DNA from 3 places in the Mycolicibacterium mageritense genome. Region 1 is predicted to be linked to each of the others. Evidence: riboswitches for the same ligand, from Rfam matches in the RefSeq annotation. Region 1 holds a riboswitch; each other region holds the start of a gene.

Region 1 (5,580 bases):
AGGAATTCCCGCACGCCGAACGTCGACGGCCGCGCCCAGGTGCGAGTCGGGTAGGCGCCGAACCCGCGCGCTTCCATCGCAGTCGCAAGCTTGGTGCCCCGGCGGATCGCGAACACCAACAGTGCGAAGGCCTGGCCGAGAAACCGGCGTAGCCTCCCGTGGTCGGCGACTCCGCGGGCACGGCGCGCGTAGCCGAGGTACTGCCAATCCTGGTGGAGCAGGCCGACGAGGCGCATACCGGCCAGCGCTCCGACCACGAAGCGCGCGGGCAGCCGGAGCACCTGTCCCAGCCCGTCGGCGAGCTCGGTCGCCTGAACGTCGGCGAAGAGCAACACCGATGGCAGCGCGATCGCCAGGACACGCAGGAACATCGCCAATGCGAGTTGGACCGAGCCTTCGCTGACGTTGATCAGCAGGAAATGCCAGTACACGGTGCCGCGGACCTCGCCGTAGAGCAGGTTGGTCAGCGCGGTCAACGCCGCCGCGACCGTGACCAGTCCACCGCGAACCACCAACGGCCGCAGCCGAACTCCGAGCGCCAGAAACAGTGGAATCTCCAGCACCAGCGCCGTCAGCGCCGACACCCAGTCCACGCTCAAGACGAGCGCCAGCGCGATGACGGCTGCCGTGATCAGCTTGGCGACGGGGTTCACAGTTCGATCCGCTCGTCGGCCAGGGCGTCGACGAAGTCGGCGTCGTGGGTGATCGCGACGACGGCGGTGCCGTCATCGGCAATCTCGGCGAGCAGCCGGAGCAGCTCCTCCCATGTACGGCGGTCCTGCCCGAAGGTCGGCTCGTCGAGGACGATGACGCGTGGCCGCGTGATGAGGACCGTCGCTACCGACAGACGCCGCTTCTCGCCACCGGACAACGTGTAAGGGTTGCGGTCGGCGAGGTGGTCCAGCCGCAGCCTGGACAACAAGTCCTCGCCGAGCGCGGTATCGCGTTTGAGTGCCCGTGCGCCGAGGGATATCTCGTCGCGCACCGAGCCCGTGAGGAACTGGTGTTCGGGATCCTGGAACACGCTCGCGATGCGGGTGAGTAGTTCTTTGGATCGCCACCGGGCCGGTTCGCGGTTCTTGGCGGACGGGGCGAAGTTCGGCAGCGCGGTGAGGGTGCCGCCGCGGGGTGGCAGCAGGCCACCCAACGTGAGCGCAAGCGTCGACTTGCCCGAACCGTTGGGCCCGGTGACGGCAGTGACTCGGCCCGAAGCGATTTCGAAGTCGAGCGCCTCACGCACGGGCGGTGCCGACCGGTACCCCACGGCCAGCTTCTCGGCCGTCAGCAACGGCTCGGTCGCGGTCCGGTGCCGAACCAGTTGGGGGACAGGCGTGTCGGGAACCCAGATCCCGGCGTGCACAAGGTGGTCGTGTTGGGCATGGACCGTGGATTCCGGTGGTCCGTCCGCGACGACGCTGCCGTCGGCGCCCAACACGACGACCCGATCGATGACGGGTAGCCAGACGCCCGTGCGATGTTCGACGACGACGACGGTGGCGCCCGTCAGCTCTGCTGCGGCTGCGACAGCGTCACGGACCTCGATCACGCCGGCCGGGTCGAGGTTGGCCGTGGGTTCGTCGAGCAGGATCAGACCCGGATTCATCGCGAGGACGCCCGCGAGCGCCAGCCGCTGCTTCTGTCCACCCGACAGTTGGGAAGTATCTTGCTGGACAGGAAGATTCAGCCCCACCGAGCGCAGCGCGTCGTGCACGCGTGGCCAGATCTGCGTGCGGGGTACAGCGAAGTTCTCCATGCCGAATGCCACGTCGTCGCCGACGCGGGACAGGATCACCTGCGAGTCGGGATCCTGCAGCACCATGCCGATGCGTCGGCGTTGCTCACTCGGACGTGCGTCGTCGACCAGGATTCGGCCTGACTCGTGGCCCTCGTCAGAACTGCCCAGCAGACCGGCCATGCCGTGCAGCAGTGTCGATTTCCCCGATCCCGACGCGCCCAGCAGCAGTACCCGCTCACCGGGAGCGATCGTAAGGTCCAGATCGCGTACCGCCCAACGACTTTGCCCGGCGTGTTGCCAGCCCCAGCCTTCCGCTCGGACCCTGGCGCCCACCGGGCTCATTGCGGTGCGGAGCTGGGAACCGCTCTCCCCGAATCGAACCGGCTCAACGCACCGGTCTTCGCCAGTGCCTTGACCACGTACCACGACAGCACGCCGGCGATGACCGTGCCGGAGACGATCGCCGACACCGTGTAGATCGCGGCGAACGCCGTCGTCGACCCCGGGTACCACAGGATCAGGTCGTTGATCGCGAGCGCCAGGCCCGCTGCCGCGCCCGCAAGAGCGGCCACCGGAAGGTTCCACCGCCGGTACAAGAAGATCGCGAAGACCAGCTCGGCGCCCAGGCCCTGCACGAGGCCCGACTCGATGGTCAACACACCCCACTGGTTGCCGACGAGCGCAGAGACCGTGGCCGCGACCACCTCGCCATACAGCGCGGCGCCCGGCTTGTGGATCACCAGCGCGGTGAGGACACCGGCGAACAGCCAGCCACCCCCGGCCAGGGCCTGCAGCCCCGGCAGCAGCGCGGTGAGCGGAGCTGTCAGCGGGTTGGAAGCGATGTTCCAGAACACGAAAACCAGACCTGCGGCCACCGCGAGCACGCTGGCCACCACGATGTCGACAACTCGCCAACGCATCATGATCATCTCCCTACGCCGGCATTACCCGGACAGGTTCGTACGGTCGACGGCCGTTAGCCGTCCTCTCAGCGCACTCGCTGTGCACTCCCGTGTGTTTGTTGTGCTTCAAAGCTAGAGCAGACGGGTCAACGCTCGCTACGCCGGGTTACCGGTCCACTGCCAGCCCTGCGCGGTGTCGGTGACGACGTAGTCGGCCGCGGTCCGCGGCGCGTACCGGGCGATGTACTCGACTTCCTGGGCCGCCCACCGATCCCAGTGGGGCCGGTAGGTGTCGCCGTCGCGGGCCAGGGCCCGCTCCTTGCGGAGGTCATCGGGCGCGTCCACCCAGATGCCGAGATCGGCCAGTGCCCGGTTGGCGGCGGTCAGGGCCCCGACGCCCTCGACGATCAACCGTTGGTCGGGGGCCACCGTGCCCCATCCGTCCGGGGCGCTGGTCGACCAGTTCCAGCGTTGCCACCGTCCCGGCCTGCCGGCGGCGCGCGGCTCCAGCAGTTCGCTGCGCACGTGGTCGACGGTCCAGACCAGGCCGTCCCAGCCGGGGTAGATGTCGTCGAGGCGCACCAGCGTGGCCGACGGCAACCGCCGCAGCAGCTCGTCGGCCAGCACCGACTTGCCTGACCCCGAACGGCCGTCGATCAGCACCGTGGCGGCGTCGGCGGCCGCCAGTTCGCACACCCGATCAGGGATCGTCCACGCACCGGTCATCGCCCGCGATCGTAGCGGCGCGTGGCACTCGGCCTACCCGCGCTTTCCTGGTCGTTGCGCCTTCGCGATGAACCGGATGATGAGAGCCGCCACGACGATCAACAGGAACGGTCCGTAATACTCCGGGTAGGTGATTCCGCGGCGCCAGTAGGCGATGAAGAACGTGAACCAGATGATGTAGCTTCCGGTGAGGTGCAGTCGCTTCCACGTCGCGTATCGCATCCGCTTGGCGACGCGGTCGAACGACGTGATGGTCAAGGCGATGAGGAAGACATATCCGATGGTGTCGAGGACGTAGACACCGCGCGGCGTGTGTTCGACGCCCGCCTCGAATCGCTGCGTGTTGAGAACGACTGTGGCGACGATGCAGGCCGCGTGCACGACGTGCGATCCGGCGAAGGCCACACCGAGGTAGCGCCGGTTACGGCGAATCCACTTGGTGGTGGCGGTCGGCCATAGCTGGTACAGCGACGACGCGGTGAACGCAAGCAGGAACAAGATGGCCGACGTGCGAGCGGTGATGCGGATGCCGAGGTTGGCGCCGTTCGCCCCGCCGACGGCAGTCGCTGCGATGGCGGTGATGATCGCGACCGCGATGATCAGGATCCACGTCAACCGCCAGCCGTTCAGTGCGGCGGCCATTCGCTGACCCACGCTGGAGGGGCGAGCGTCGGTCGAGTAGTCGGTGATGGTCATGCAGCCAGTCGACCAGCGCCACATCATCTAGTCCAATGAACGTTTGTAATCCAAGCCATCTATGAAGTTGATGATCGCTTGTTCAGGTGAAGTCCATCGGCGTCCACTGCAGCGCCGACTCCCAATCGGTGCTCCCGGTCGCCCAGCCCCACAACACCCGTTGGGCCAGTTGACGATCCGCCGTCACCGCGCCGTAGTGGTGGTCGGGGCCGCCGCGGCGATGCTCGACCTCCACCAGCTCGCCCGGCGTGAATCTGGATTGGATGTAGTGGTGGTCACGGCGTTCGATGATGACCCACGGATTCTCAGGGTGGGGATGGTCGAACAGTTCCGCCAGCAGCCCAGGGCTGAGGTACGGCACGTCGTGTCCGTCGCCGAGCTGCGTGGTGATCCTGATGTGACCCCGCGGGTCGTAGAGCCGGCCGACTTGCGGATCGTAGAGGCCGAACCCGTGATCGCGGGTCAGCTCCAGCATCGCGGCCCGGTTCTCGGGTATCGACCAGATCGAAGTCGGTACCACCGCGCCCCTGGCGTCACCGTCGAGGGGTGCCACGCTGAGAAACCCTGATTCGTCGTCGTTTTGGTAGCCGTACTTTGCGTTCAGTTCATCGATGAACCGTTGCACGGAGTCCGGGACCGACGTGTCCGGCTGCTCGCACATCGCGTTGTGCAGGGACAGCGCCTCTTCATGGGTGCCGATCAGTTCGGGGATCAGCACGGTGAAGTCGTAGCTCACTCGCGGGCTCCTTGTGGCGGTTGGCCCGCCACCCCGACAGGCCCAGGCTCACGACGCTACGCGGCGTCCTTGTCCTTCTTGGGTGCCGAGTCTTTCTTGGCCGTTGTGTCCTTCTTCGGTGACGACTTCGGGGCGGCATCCTTGACCGCCTTCTCGACCTTGCCGGCGGCATCCTTGACGGTGTTCTGCACCTTGTCGATGGTGGCCTGAACCGACTTCTTGACGGGGTTGCTCGGATCGGCAGCGTGACGGCCCTGCTTCGGCGTGGCCTTGAGCGACTCGGTGACCTTCTTCAAACCCTTGGACAGCTCGCTATCCTTGACGGACTCCTGGTCCAGGCCAAGGGCTTTCGCGGCATCCTTGAGTGGTGTCGGCTTCTTGGTGCCGGTTGCGGTCTTGTCGTCGTTCTCGTCGGCGTCGCTGACCACGTTGAGCGTGCGCAACGGCTTGTCGAGCGACGGCAGCGAATTGATCTTCGGCGACTGGCCTGTGCTGAGCGCGTTCACCGTGCTGGGCAGGTCGACGTTCTGTTGTTTGATTCCTGCGCGCGTGTCGTCGACGGCGGTGTTGACCTGGCCTGTGACGCCGTCCATCGCCTTGGCGAACGGCCGAAGGATGTTCTCGCCGCCGTCGAAGACGGGGTTCAGGCCCGTCTGCACCTGACTGAGGACATCGCGCAGCGCGTGCGCGACCGCGAGGCTGGCGGCGTTGTGGTAGACGGCGTCACCGATGTCTGCACCGCCGAGGACGAGTTCTTGCTTCTCGGGCGAGAGGAGATTGGCCTT
Region 2 (5,580 bases), 2.9 Mb from region 1:
CGCCACGGCCGCGGCGACGCTGAGCATCGCCGCGCCCACGGTCGCGCCGGACAGCACGCGGCGGGCGTTGAGGATGTCGTTGCGCAGCTGGGTGCGGCTCTGCTCGATACCCTTCGACAGCGCCTCGTCGAGCTTGTCGAAGGCGGGCGTCGAGTCGTCCTCGCCGGTGCCCAGCGCCACCTGCGTCGCGGCCTGATAGTTGCCGACCGCGATGTAGGCGTTGATCCGGTCGTCGGCCGCACGCCAGCGCGTCAGCAGGTGTTCGGCGTCGACGAGGTCGCTCTTGTCGAGGCCCGTGTCGCGCGCCAGGTAGGCCGAGAGCTCCTGCTGCATCATGTCGATGCGCTGGTAGTACGACTGCTTGCGGACGTTCTCGTCGCCGCGGCGGATCAGCGCCAGCGTCTCGTCGGCGCGGGCCTGTTGCGCGGTGATGGCCAGGTTGGTCACGGTCTTGAGCGACTCGGCGGCGGTGTCCTTGGCGCTGCGGCTGTCCGACGTCGAGATCACCAGCGCCGTCGTCACCCAGATCAACATGATCAGCACGGCCAGGCCGCCGGCGACGAATCCGATGTTGACGCGGCGCCGGGTCCGCCGGGCCAGCCACCGGTTGGCGAACGCCCCGAACATCAGGGTCGCGAGCACCACGAGCATCACGGGCGCCGGGATGCGGGTCGACGCCGTGGTTTCCGCGTCCACCCGCGCCGAGGTCTGTTCGTAGAGTCGTTGCGCATCGGGCAGGATCTGCGTCTGCATCATGGCCGACGCCTCCGACAGGTACGACGACCCGACGGGATTTCCTGCGCGGTTGTTGGTGCGGGCGGTTTCGACCAGCCCGGTGTAAACCGCGAGCCGTGCGTTGATGCGGCCGAGCAGCTGCACGAGCGCTTCGTCGGTCAGTCCGCTGGACGCCCGGGTGACGGCGCTCGCGGCGTCGGTGATGGCCTGCTCGTAGCGCTGCCGCACATCCCGCGGTTCGGCTCCCGCGATGAAGGCAGTGGCTGCCGCGGCGTCGGCCACCGAAAGCGTCGTGTACAGCTGACCGGCCGCGAACGACAACGGCTCGGTGTGGTCGAGCACCGTCGTCAACGCCTGCTGCCGGTCGTTGACCGTGGTGGACGTCGCGAAGGCGCTCGCGATCACGAGCGCCGACAGCACCAGACCGATCGTCAGGATGCGGCCCGGCGTGGTCCACAGGAACCACCAGCGCGGGTGGGCAGGGGTGGTAGGTGACCGGGACGCGAGCGGCTCGGTCGAGGGATGTGCCAACTCCACAGTCACCTGAGCGCGAACCTCATCAAGTTTCGATACCTACCGGGTCTCGTACGGGCTGTGCCCAACTGTATAAAAGAATTCTAAGAGTTTCTCAGAGGCGCGGCCGCGGTTTGGGATCCACCGAATCGGTTCGTGTTCCTTATCCTGTACGGGTGCGTGGCGACGGGGACGGCTGGGTGGTATCCGACAGCGGTGCCCGGTTCTGGGGCCGCCACGGTGCGGCCGGTCTGCTGCTGCGCGCGCCGTGGCCGGACGGAAGTGCCGCGGTGCTCCTGCAACATCGGGCGCCATGGAGTCATCAGGGCGGCACCTGGGCGCTGCCGGGCGGTGCACGCGACAGTCACGAGACGCCCGAAGAGGCCGCGGTACGCGAAGCGCACGAGGAGGCCGGGTTGGCGGCCGAGCAGTTGAGTGTCCGGACCACCGTCATCACCGCCGAGGTGGTCGGGGCGGGCGGCACGCGCTGGACCTACACGACCGTCATCGCCGACGCGACCGAACTCCTGGAGACCGTGCCCAACCGCGAGAGCTCGGAGTTGCGCTGGGTCGCCGAGGACGAGGTGGCCGAGCTTCCGCTGCACCCCGGCTTCGCGGCCAGCTGGCCGCAGTTGCGGGACGTCACGGCCACCATCCCGCTGCGCGTCAACCGTTCGCGGTAAGCCGCGCCTTGAGCGCCGCGGCGGCCGCGCGGGGATCCTCGGCCGCGGTGATCGCGCGCACCACCACGATGCGCCGGGCCCCGGCGTCGAGCACCTCGGGCAGTCGCTGCTTGTCGATCCCGCCGATCGCGAACCACGGCTTGGCCGGGTTTCGTGCCGCCGCGTTCCGGACCAGGTCCAGGCCGGGCGCGTGGCGGCCGGGTTTGGTGGGGGTGGGCCAGCACGGCCCGACGCAGAAGTAATCGACCTCTTCTTCGATGGCCGCGGCGACCTGATCGGCATCGTGCGTGGACCGGCCGATCACCGGGCGCTCGCCGATGATGTCGCGCGCCACGTCGAGCGGCAGGTCGTCCTGGCCGAGGTGCAGCACGTCGGCGCCGGCCGCGCGCGCGATGTCGGCACGGTCGTTGACCGCCAGCAGCGCGCCGTGCCGACGCGCGGCATCGGCCAGCACCGCGAGCGCGTCCAGTTCCTGGCGCGCCTCCAGCGGGCCGAACTGCTGCTCCCCGGCCGAGCCCTTGTCCCGCAGCTGGATCAGATCCACCCCGCCGGCCAGCGCGGCGTCGGCGAATTCCGCCAGGTCACCGCGTTCGCGGCGAGCGTCGGTGCACAGGTACAGGCTGGCTTGCTGCAGGCGATCGGCGGGTTGCTCCACACCGCGACGCTATCGCGTGGCTGCCGAGTACCCTGGACTGGCAACGCGGGAGTCCCAGGCACGGGGGCTGAGAGTGGGCGTACGACCGGCCCTTACCGTCACACCTGATCCGGGTCATGCCGGCGAAGGGAGCTGAAATGGCGCGAACCATGGCCGTCGTCGGCGGCGGTGTCATCGGGCTGTCCGTGGCACGGCGTGCTGCCCTCGATGGCTGGACCGTGCGGCTGCATGCCGCGACCGAGCGCGGCGCATCGTGGGTGGCCGGCGGCATGCTGGCCCCGCACAGCGAGGGCTGGCCGGGCGAGGAACACCTGCTGCAGATCGGGCTGGAATCGCTCCGGCTGTGGCATTCGGGTTTCCTGGAGGGCCTGCCGCCCGACGTGGTGACGGCGCGGGAATCACTGGTGGTGGCGGTCGACCGGGCCGACGTCGCCGACCTGCGCACGGTCGCAGAATGGCTGGCCGGCCAGGGCCACCCCGTCGAGTTGACCACGGCCGCGCGTGATGTCGAGCCGCTGTTGGCGCAGGGCATCCGGCATGGGTTCCGGGCCACCACCGAGCTCGCGGTCGACAACCGCCGGGTGGTCGACGCGCTGGCCGAGCACTGCCGGCGGCTCGGCGTGTGCTGGGCGCCCGCGGTGTCGGAACTCGCCGAGGTGGACGACGCCGACACCGTGGTGATCGCCAACGGCATCGACGCGCCGAAACTCGTGCCGGGGCTCCCGGTGCGCCCCGTCAAGGGCGAGGTGTTGCGGCTGCGTTGGCGCAAGGGGTGTATGCCGGTGCCGCAGCGCGTGATTCGGGCCCGCGTACACGGCAGGCCCGTGTACCTGGTGCCGCGGGCCGACGGCGTCGTGGTGGGTGCCACGCAGTACGAGCACGGCCGGGACACCGCGCCCGTCGTGACCGGCGTGCGTGACCTGCTCGACGACGCGTGCACGATCATGCCTGCGCTGGGTGAGTACGAGCTCGCCGAGACCGCGGCAGGCCTGCGGCCCATGTCGCCCGACGGTGTGCCGATCGTCGAACGTGTCGACGCCCGCACCCTGGTGGCCGCGGGGCACGGCCGCAACGGATTTTTGTTGGCGCCGTGGACCGCAGAGCGGATCGCGGCTGAACTCGAGGTGAGCGTGGGAGCGAAATGATCACCATCACGGTCAATGACGAAATGGTCGAGGTGGATTCCCAGACCACCATCGCGAAGCTGCTGGAAAACCGCGGTTTTCCGGAAAAGGGCATCGCGGTCGCGCTGGACTGGTCGGTGCTGCCGCGGTCGGAATGGGATCGCACGCTGGCCGACGGCGCGCGCATCGAGGTCGTGACGGCGGTGCAGGGTGGCTGATTCCGTGCTCACCATCGGCGGCCGCGAGTTCGGTTCCCGCCTCATCATGGGAACCGGCGGGGCGCCGAACCTGGCAGTGCTGGAAGAAGCGCTGGTGGCGTCGGGCACCGAGCTGACCACGGTCGCGATGCGCCGCGTCGACGCCGAGACCGGCACCGGCGTGCTGGATCTGCTCAACCGGCTCGGCATTGCGGCCCTGCCCAACACCGCGGGTTGTCGCGGCGCGGCCGAGGCCGTGCTGACCGCGCAGCTGGCCCGCGAGGCGCTGGGCACCGATCTGGTCAAACTCGAGGTCATCGCCGACGAGCGCACCCTGCTGCCCGACGCCATCGAATTGGTGCGCGCCGCCGAGCAATTGGTGGACGACGGATTCGTCGTGCTGCCCTACACCAACGACGACCCGGTGCTGGCCCGGCGGCTGGAGGACACCGGATGCGCGGCCGTCATGCCGCTGGGCGCGCCGATCGGCACCGGGCTCGGCATCTCCAACCCGCACAACATCGAGATGATCGTCGAGGCGGCGGGTGTGCCGGTGATCCTCGACGCAGGCATCGGCACCGCGTCCGACGCCGCGCTCGCGATGGAGTTGGGTTGCGACGCAGTGCTGCTGGCCTCGGCCGTCACGCGCGCCGCCGACCCGCCGACCATGGCCGCGGCGATGGCGGCCGCCGTGACCGCGGGCTACCTGGCGCGCCAGGCCGGGCGGATTCCCAAACGCTTCTGGGCGCAGGCGTCGAGCCCGTCGTTGCTTTGAGTCTGCTGCGGTGGTGTTCGCCACTCGCCTTTTCAGACCTTGGTGGCAGAGTCAATCGTGGTCATGAGGGTGCTCGGCGGGTGTGGCGGTGACGCTCACGGCCGAACATGGCAATACTGGACGGCGATGATCGAACTAGCCGGGCTGACCAAGCTCTACGGAACCCACCGCGCCGTCGACGATCTGACCTGCTCGGTCGAACCGGGGGTGGTCACCGGCTTTCTCGGACCCAACGGTGCAGGCAAGACCACCACCATGCGGTTGATCCTGGGCCTGGACCACCCGACCTCGGGCACCGCGACCATCGACGGCAAGGCCTACCGCGAGCTGCGCGACCCACTGCGGACCGTCGGTGCGCTGCTCGACGCGCGGCAGGCGCACCCGAACCGCAGCGCCCGCAACCACCTCCGCTGGATCGCTGCGGCCAACCGGATCGACTCCACGCGGGTCGACGAGGTGCTCGACATGGTCGGGCTCGAATCGGTGGGGGATCGCACCGCGGGCACACTGTCGCTCGGCATGAGCCAACGGCTCGGCATCGCGGCAGCGCTGTTGGGTGACCCGCCGGTGCTGCTGTTCGACGAACCGGTCAACGGTCTGGACCCGGAGGGCATCCACTGGGTGCGCACCTTGATGCGCAAACTGGCCGCCGAAGGCCGCACGGTGTTCGTGTCCAGCCACCTGCTGGCCGAGATGGCCAACACCGCCGACCGATTGGTGGTGATCGGGCAGGGCAAGCTGATCGCCTCGACCACGGTCGAGGAGTTCGTCAAGGGCTCCGCGGCCGACACGGTCCGGGTGCGCAGCCCGCAACTCGAAACCCTCGCGCAGGTGCTGTCCGACGCCGGACTGCAGGCCGAAACGGACGGCGACACGATGACCGTGCACGGCGTCGCGA
Region 3 (5,580 bases), 3.0 Mb from region 1:
GCTGGTCCCACGTCTCGGCGACGGTCTCGATGATCGCCGACGACGCGAGCATGCCGGTCTTGGCGGCCTGCAACCCGATGTCGGAGGCCACGGCCTCGAGCTGGTCCGAGATCACGTCCAGCGGAACCTCGTGAAAACCCTTGACGCCCACGGAGTTCTGCACGGTCACCGCAGTCACGGTGACCAGGCCGTGCAGGCCGAGCATCGCGAACGTACGCATGTCGGCCTGGATGCCTGCACCGCCACCGGAATCCGACCCGGCGATGGTCATCACCCGGTGCGGCGTCTGGCCCGGCGGGGTCAGCGGAAGGAAATTCATGACGTTGCCAGTGGTAGATACACCCTGTTGCCGTGGTCGGCGAACTCCTGCGATTTCTCCGCCATGCCCTGCGCGATCTCGTCGGGCACTCCATTGGGGTAGGCATCCCGGATATCTTGGGTGATCCGCATCGAGCAGAACTTGGGCCCGCACATCGAGCAGAAGTGCGCGGTCTTGGCGGGTTCGGCCGGCAGCGTCTCGTCGTGGAACTCCCGGGCGGTGTCCGGATCCAGCGACAGTGCGAACTGGTCATGCCAGCGGAACTCGAAGCGCGCCTTGGACAACGCGTCGTCGCGTTCTTGGGCCCGTGGGTGGCCCTTGGCGAGGTCGGCGGCGTGTGCGGCGATCTTGTAGGCGATCACGCCGTCCTTGACGTCCTTGCGATCCGGCAGGCCCAGGTGTTCCTTGGGCGTGACGTAGCACAGCATCGCGGTGCCGGCCTGGGCGATGATCGCCGCGCCGATGGCCGACGTGATGTGGTCATAGGCCGGCGCGATGTCGGTCGCCAGCGGGCCCAGCGTGTAGAACGGGGCCTCTTCGCAGAGTTCCTCCTCCAGCCGCACGTTCTCGACGATCTTGTGCATCGGCACGTGGCCGGGGCCTTCGATCATCACCTGCACGCCATGGGACTTCGCGATCTTGGTGAGTTCACCGAGCGTACGCAGCTCGGCGAACTGGGCCTCGTCGTTGGCGTCGGCGATCGACCCGGGGCGCAGGCCGTCACCCAGGGAGAACGTCACGTCATAGCGGGCCAGGATCTCGCACAGTTCGTGGAAGTTGGTGTACAGGAACGACTCCTGATGATGCGCGAGGCACCAGGCCGCCATGATCGACCCGCCGCGGCTCACGATGCCGGTGACCCGGTTGACGGTCAGCGGGATGTAGCGCAGCAGCACGCCTGCGTGCACCGTCATGTAGTCGACGCCCTGCTCGCACTGCTCGATCACGGTGTCGCGGTAGAGCTCCCACGTCATCTTGGTGGGATCGCCGTTGACCTTCTCCAGCGCCTGGTAGATCGGCACGGTGCCGACCGGGACGGGGGAGTTGCGCAGGATCCACTCGCGGGTCTCATGGATGTTGCGGCCGGTGGACAGGTCCATGATGGTGTCGGCGCCCCAGCGGGTGGCCCACACCATCTTGTCGACCTCTTCACCGATGGAGCTGGTGACCGCCGAATTGCCGATGTTGGCATTGACTTTCACCGCGAACGCCTTGCCGATGATCATCGGCTCGCTCTCGGGGTGGTTGTGGTTGGCGGGGATCACGGCCCGGCCCCTGGCGACCTCGTCGCGCACAAGCTCCGGCGAAACCCCTTCGCGCGCAGCGATGAACGCCATCTCGGCGGTGATCTCGCCGGCACGTGCACGTTGCAGCTGGGTGCCGCGGTCGCGCACCACCCCTGGGCGGGGCGGCAGACCCTTGGTGAGGTCGATGGTGGCGTCCTCGTCGGTGTACGGACCCGAGGTGTCGTAGAGGTCGAGGTGCTCACCGTTGGTCAGATTGACCCTGCGGAACGGCACCCCGTCGACGTAGATCTTGGTGCTACCGGTGATGGGGCCGGTGGTCACGGAGGCGTCGACAACAACAGCACTGCTCATGAAAAATCTCCCTACGCCGGCATTACCCGGTCAGGTTCTTACGGTCGACGGGCCTACCCGTCCTCTCAGCGCGCTCGGTGCGCGCTCCCGCGTGGTTTGTTTCTGGCAGTGCCCAACCTAGCGCAGTCGGTACGGCCGGGGGAACCGGATTGCGGTTCCCAGTGAATTGCCAGGTGGCCCGGTGCGGCGGCACGAATTGCCGTTCGTTGATTTGCATAGCTAATATATGTGTTCTGGGTTGTGCGAACCCGACGACAGATCACGACAGGCTTGACTTCCACCGACATGACGGCAGATATGACGACGACTGGATCCGAAACCGACACCGCCACCGACACCGCTGCAGCCGAGACCGCGCGCCGACGCGTGCGCATGGATCACGACCACCCGCTGTACAAGTGGATCGCGCTGTCCAACACCACCCTCGGCACGTTGATGGCGACCATCAACGCCTCGATCGTGCTGATCTCACTGCCCGCGATCTTCCGCGGCATCGGGCTCAACCCGCTGGCGCCGGCCAACGTCAGCTACCTGCTGTGGATGCTCATGGGCTACCTCGTGGTGACCGCGGTGCTCGTGGTGCTGTTCGGCCGGCTCGGCGACATGTACGGCCGCGTCCGCATCTACAACCTCGGATTCGTGGTGTTCACGGTCGCCGCGATCGCACTGTCGATCGATCCGTTCGACCTCGGTGGCGGCGCGGTGTGGCTGATCGCCTGGCGCGTCGTGCAGGGCGTCGGCGGGGCGATGCTCATGGCGTCGTCGTCGGCGATCCTCACCGACGCGTTCCCCGCCAACCAGCGCGGCATGGCGCTCGGCGTCAACATGGTCGCCGCGGTCGCGGGTTCGTTCCTCGGACTGCTCATCGGTGGGGTGCTCTCCGAATGGGACTGGCGGGCCATCTTCTGGGTGGGTGTCCCGGTCGGCATCCTCGGCACCATCTGGAGCTACCGGTCGCTGCGTGAACTCGGGGTACGCAGCCCCGGCCGGCTGGACTGGGCGGGCACCCTGACGTTCGGCATCGGTCTGACGGTGCTGCTGACCGGCATCACGTACGGCATCCAGCCCTACGGCGACTCGACCACGGGCTGGACCAACCCATGGGTGCTGGGTTCGATCATCGGCGGAGTGCTGCTTCTGGTCGCGTTCTGTTTCATCGAGCTGCACGTCGAGCATCCGATGATGAACATCAGGCTCTTCCGCTCGGCCGCGTTCGGCATGGGCAACCTGGCGGGGCTGATGTCCTCGGTGGGACGCGGTGGCCTGCAGTTCATGCTCATCATCTGGTTGCAGGGCATTTGGCTGCCGCTGCACGGATACAGCTTCGAGTCGACACCGCTGTGGGCGGGCATCTACATGCTGCCGATGACCATCGGCTTCCTGGTGTCGGGCCCGTTGGCCGGGACGCTGTCAGACCGCTACGGCGCCCGCCCGTTCACCGTCGGCGGCATGCTGCTGATGGCCGTCACGTTCGTCGCCCTGGTGATGATCCCGGTCGACTTCAACTACTGGCTGTTCGCGGCCCTGGTGTTCCTCAATGGGCTCGGCGGCGGCATCTTCACCGCACCCAACACGGCCGCGATCATGTCATCGGTGCCCGCCGCCGAACGCGGTGCGGCGTCGGGCGTGCGGGCGACGTTCTTCAATGCGGGCTCGTCACTGTCGATCGGGATCTTCTTCTCGCTCATGATCATCGGACTGGCCGGAACCCTGCCCAGCGCGATGAGCGCCGGGTTGGAACAGCAAGGTGTCGCCCCCGCCGTGGCGCAGGACGTCGCGCAGCTGCCGCCGGTCGGCAGCCTTTTCGCGGCGTTCCTGGGCTACAACCCGATCGCCGAGCTGCTCGCACCGTCGCACGCGCTGCAGCAGCCCGGGGTCAACGCCGACGTGCTCACGGGTCAGGAGTTCTTCCCGCGGCTCATCACCGAGCCGTTCCACTCCGGGCTCACGGTGGTGTTCGTCGCCGCCGCGGTGATGATGGTGATCGGTGCGATCGCGTCGATGTTCAACGCGGGGCGCTACGGCACGGAGGCCGGAGCCGACAACGCGGCGTGACGCTCACTGATATCGCAGCGCCGCAACCGATTTGGTGAGTAGATCCTGTAGCACGTCGGCGTTGGCATCGCCCTGGACGACGACGGCCGTGGTCGGGCTGAGCGTGGCCACGAACGTGTAGCGGTCCATCGATCGGGTGGTCTGCTTGAGGTTGACGTTGAGATGGATCCGCACGCCCATGGTGTCGGCTCCGCTGATGTCCGGTCCGGCAATGCGCTCGACGGTGCCCTCCGCGACACCGGGTGACCGGACACTGACATGGTCGCAACCCGCGCCGACCTCGCTACGTGCCGGGGTCGGAGACTGGACTGCGATCACGGTGATGGGTTCGACGCCCTGCGCGTCGAGGCCTTCCGACCGGGCCCCCGCCGTCGCGGGCACCGGTTTGAGCATCGTGTCGCAGTGCGGGGGATCGAACGTGAACGGCATGGCGCCCGACAACCCGCCCAACTGGTCGACCTGTTCCTGCGTAAGGGTGATCGGGGGCAGCGGCTTCACCGTGTAGCCGGGCGGAAACTGGTTCTGCAGCTCGTGAATTCGGGTGATGTCGTAGCCGCCCGCGGGCTCGACCGCGGGCGCCGATGCGGCCGGTGAACTGCCGGTCGGTGCTTCCGGAGCGTCGGCGCCGCACCCGGAAACCGTCAGCGCCGTGAGCAACGCGACGAACCCGAGGCGCACCCAGCTGGACATCGGTCGAGACTAACCGGGTTCAGCCCGTCGCCGACGGGACGCCCCACGAGAACTGTGACGCCGCGATGTGCTGTGGTTCGAGATACCCGGGCACGCCGCTCACGGCGGTGGCGCTGGCGAGGTAGCCGCCGGGCTTGAGCGGGATCAGCTGGTCGTTGTTCGGGAAGGTCACCGAGAACGAGTCACCGTCGTGGACGTCGCGGGTCTCCAGGTAATGATTGGTGTGTGCGGCCCACCGGCCGTCGGGCTCCTGATTGGAAACCGACATCTCCATCTCGAACTGGATGGGTGTGCTGCCCAGGTTGGTCGTGCAGTTCGTGGCGTCCACCCGGCTGCCCACGTACTGCTGCCCGTTCACGTCGTAGATGAACGGCATGGCGACCGTGAAGGCACAGCCGACGAAGTGGACGTCGGCCTGCGCGTGCGGCACGGCAACCGTCGTCGCCGCACCGATGATCACCGTGCACACCAACCCGCGGACTGTGCTCATGGCTTCCCCCTGGTCTTTGTCACATCGTAGGCACAGGGCTGCCCGCGTGAACGCACCGATCAGCAGGTCTCCCGCCACGCGTCGAGCTCGACACGCTTGAGAATCGTGGCCAGCCCAAGGCTCTCCGCCTGCGGACACGCGACGTCGCGTGTCACGTGGTACTCCGCGCTGAACACCGGCTTTTTGCGATCGGTGAACGGTTCCAGCGCCGCGCACTCGTCGAATTCGATGCACTGCTCGACGACCGAGTAGTCGAACAGCTCGGCCAGCACCGCGGCCTGGTCGAGGTCGTTCTTGAGCCCGATGGCCAGTCCCCGCTCATGGGCCAGATCGGCCAGCATGCGGTTGAAGCGCAACTGGTCTTCTGCGCCGATGTCGAAACCGGTGTCCTGTAGATGGTTGTCTGCCCAATCTGGCTCGGCGCCGTC

Evidence for each region. A riboswitch is a leader RNA that binds a small molecule or an ion and turns the genes downstream of it on or off. The one in region 1 is predicted to bind thiamine pyrophosphate.
Region 2: linked by a shared signal. The riboswitch ahead of thiO (glycine oxidase ThiO) and the one ahead of G6N67_RS04220 (ECF transporter S component) in region 1 are both predicted to bind thiamine pyrophosphate.
Region 3: linked by a shared signal. The riboswitch ahead of thiC (phosphomethylpyrimidine synthase ThiC) and the one ahead of G6N67_RS04220 (ECF transporter S component) in region 1 are both predicted to bind thiamine pyrophosphate.

Annotation. Positions count from the first base shown of each region.
Region 1 is NZ_AP022567.1:865,031-870,610, reverse strand. Features, by position in the region: gene G6N67_RS04230 (energy-coupling factor transporter transmembrane component T family protein) at 1-653, opposite strand, end outside; gene G6N67_RS04225 (ABC transporter ATP-binding protein) at 650-2,077, opposite strand; gene G6N67_RS04220 (ECF transporter S component) at 2,074-2,658, opposite strand; TPP riboswitch at 2,649-2,758, opposite strand; gene G6N67_RS04215 (nucleoside/nucleotide kinase family protein) at 2,794-3,363, opposite strand; gene G6N67_RS04210 (hypothetical protein) at 3,397-4,059, opposite strand; gene G6N67_RS04205 (hypothetical protein) at 4,142-4,795, opposite strand; gene G6N67_RS04200 (PE-PPE domain-containing protein) at 4,852-5,580, opposite strand, start outside.
Region 2 is NZ_AP022567.1:3,719,181-3,724,760, forward strand. Features, by position in the region: gene glnX (protein kinase G-activating protein GlnX) at 1-1,278, opposite strand, end outside; gene G6N67_RS17830 (NUDIX hydrolase) at 1,425-1,931, shown strand; gene thiE (thiamine phosphate synthase) at 1,915-2,586, opposite strand; TPP riboswitch at 2,622-2,734, shown strand; gene thiO (glycine oxidase ThiO) at 2,724-3,731, shown strand; gene thiS (sulfur carrier protein ThiS) at 3,728-3,928, shown strand; gene thiG (thiazole synthase) at 3,921-4,682, shown strand; gene G6N67_RS17855 (ABC transporter ATP-binding protein) at 4,809-5,580, shown strand, end outside.
Region 3 is NZ_AP022567.1:3,823,985-3,829,564, forward strand. Features, by position in the region: gene thiD (bifunctional hydroxymethylpyrimidine kinase/phosphomethylpyrimidine kinase) at 1-319, opposite strand, end outside; gene thiC (phosphomethylpyrimidine synthase ThiC) at 316-1,917, opposite strand; TPP riboswitch at 1,909-2,018, opposite strand; gene G6N67_RS18355 (MFS transporter) at 2,215-3,972, shown strand; gene G6N67_RS18360 (DUF5642 family protein) at 3,976-4,662, opposite strand; gene G6N67_RS18365 (hypothetical protein) at 4,682-5,152, opposite strand; gene G6N67_RS18370 (endo alpha-1,4 polygalactosaminidase) at 5,212-5,580, opposite strand, start outside.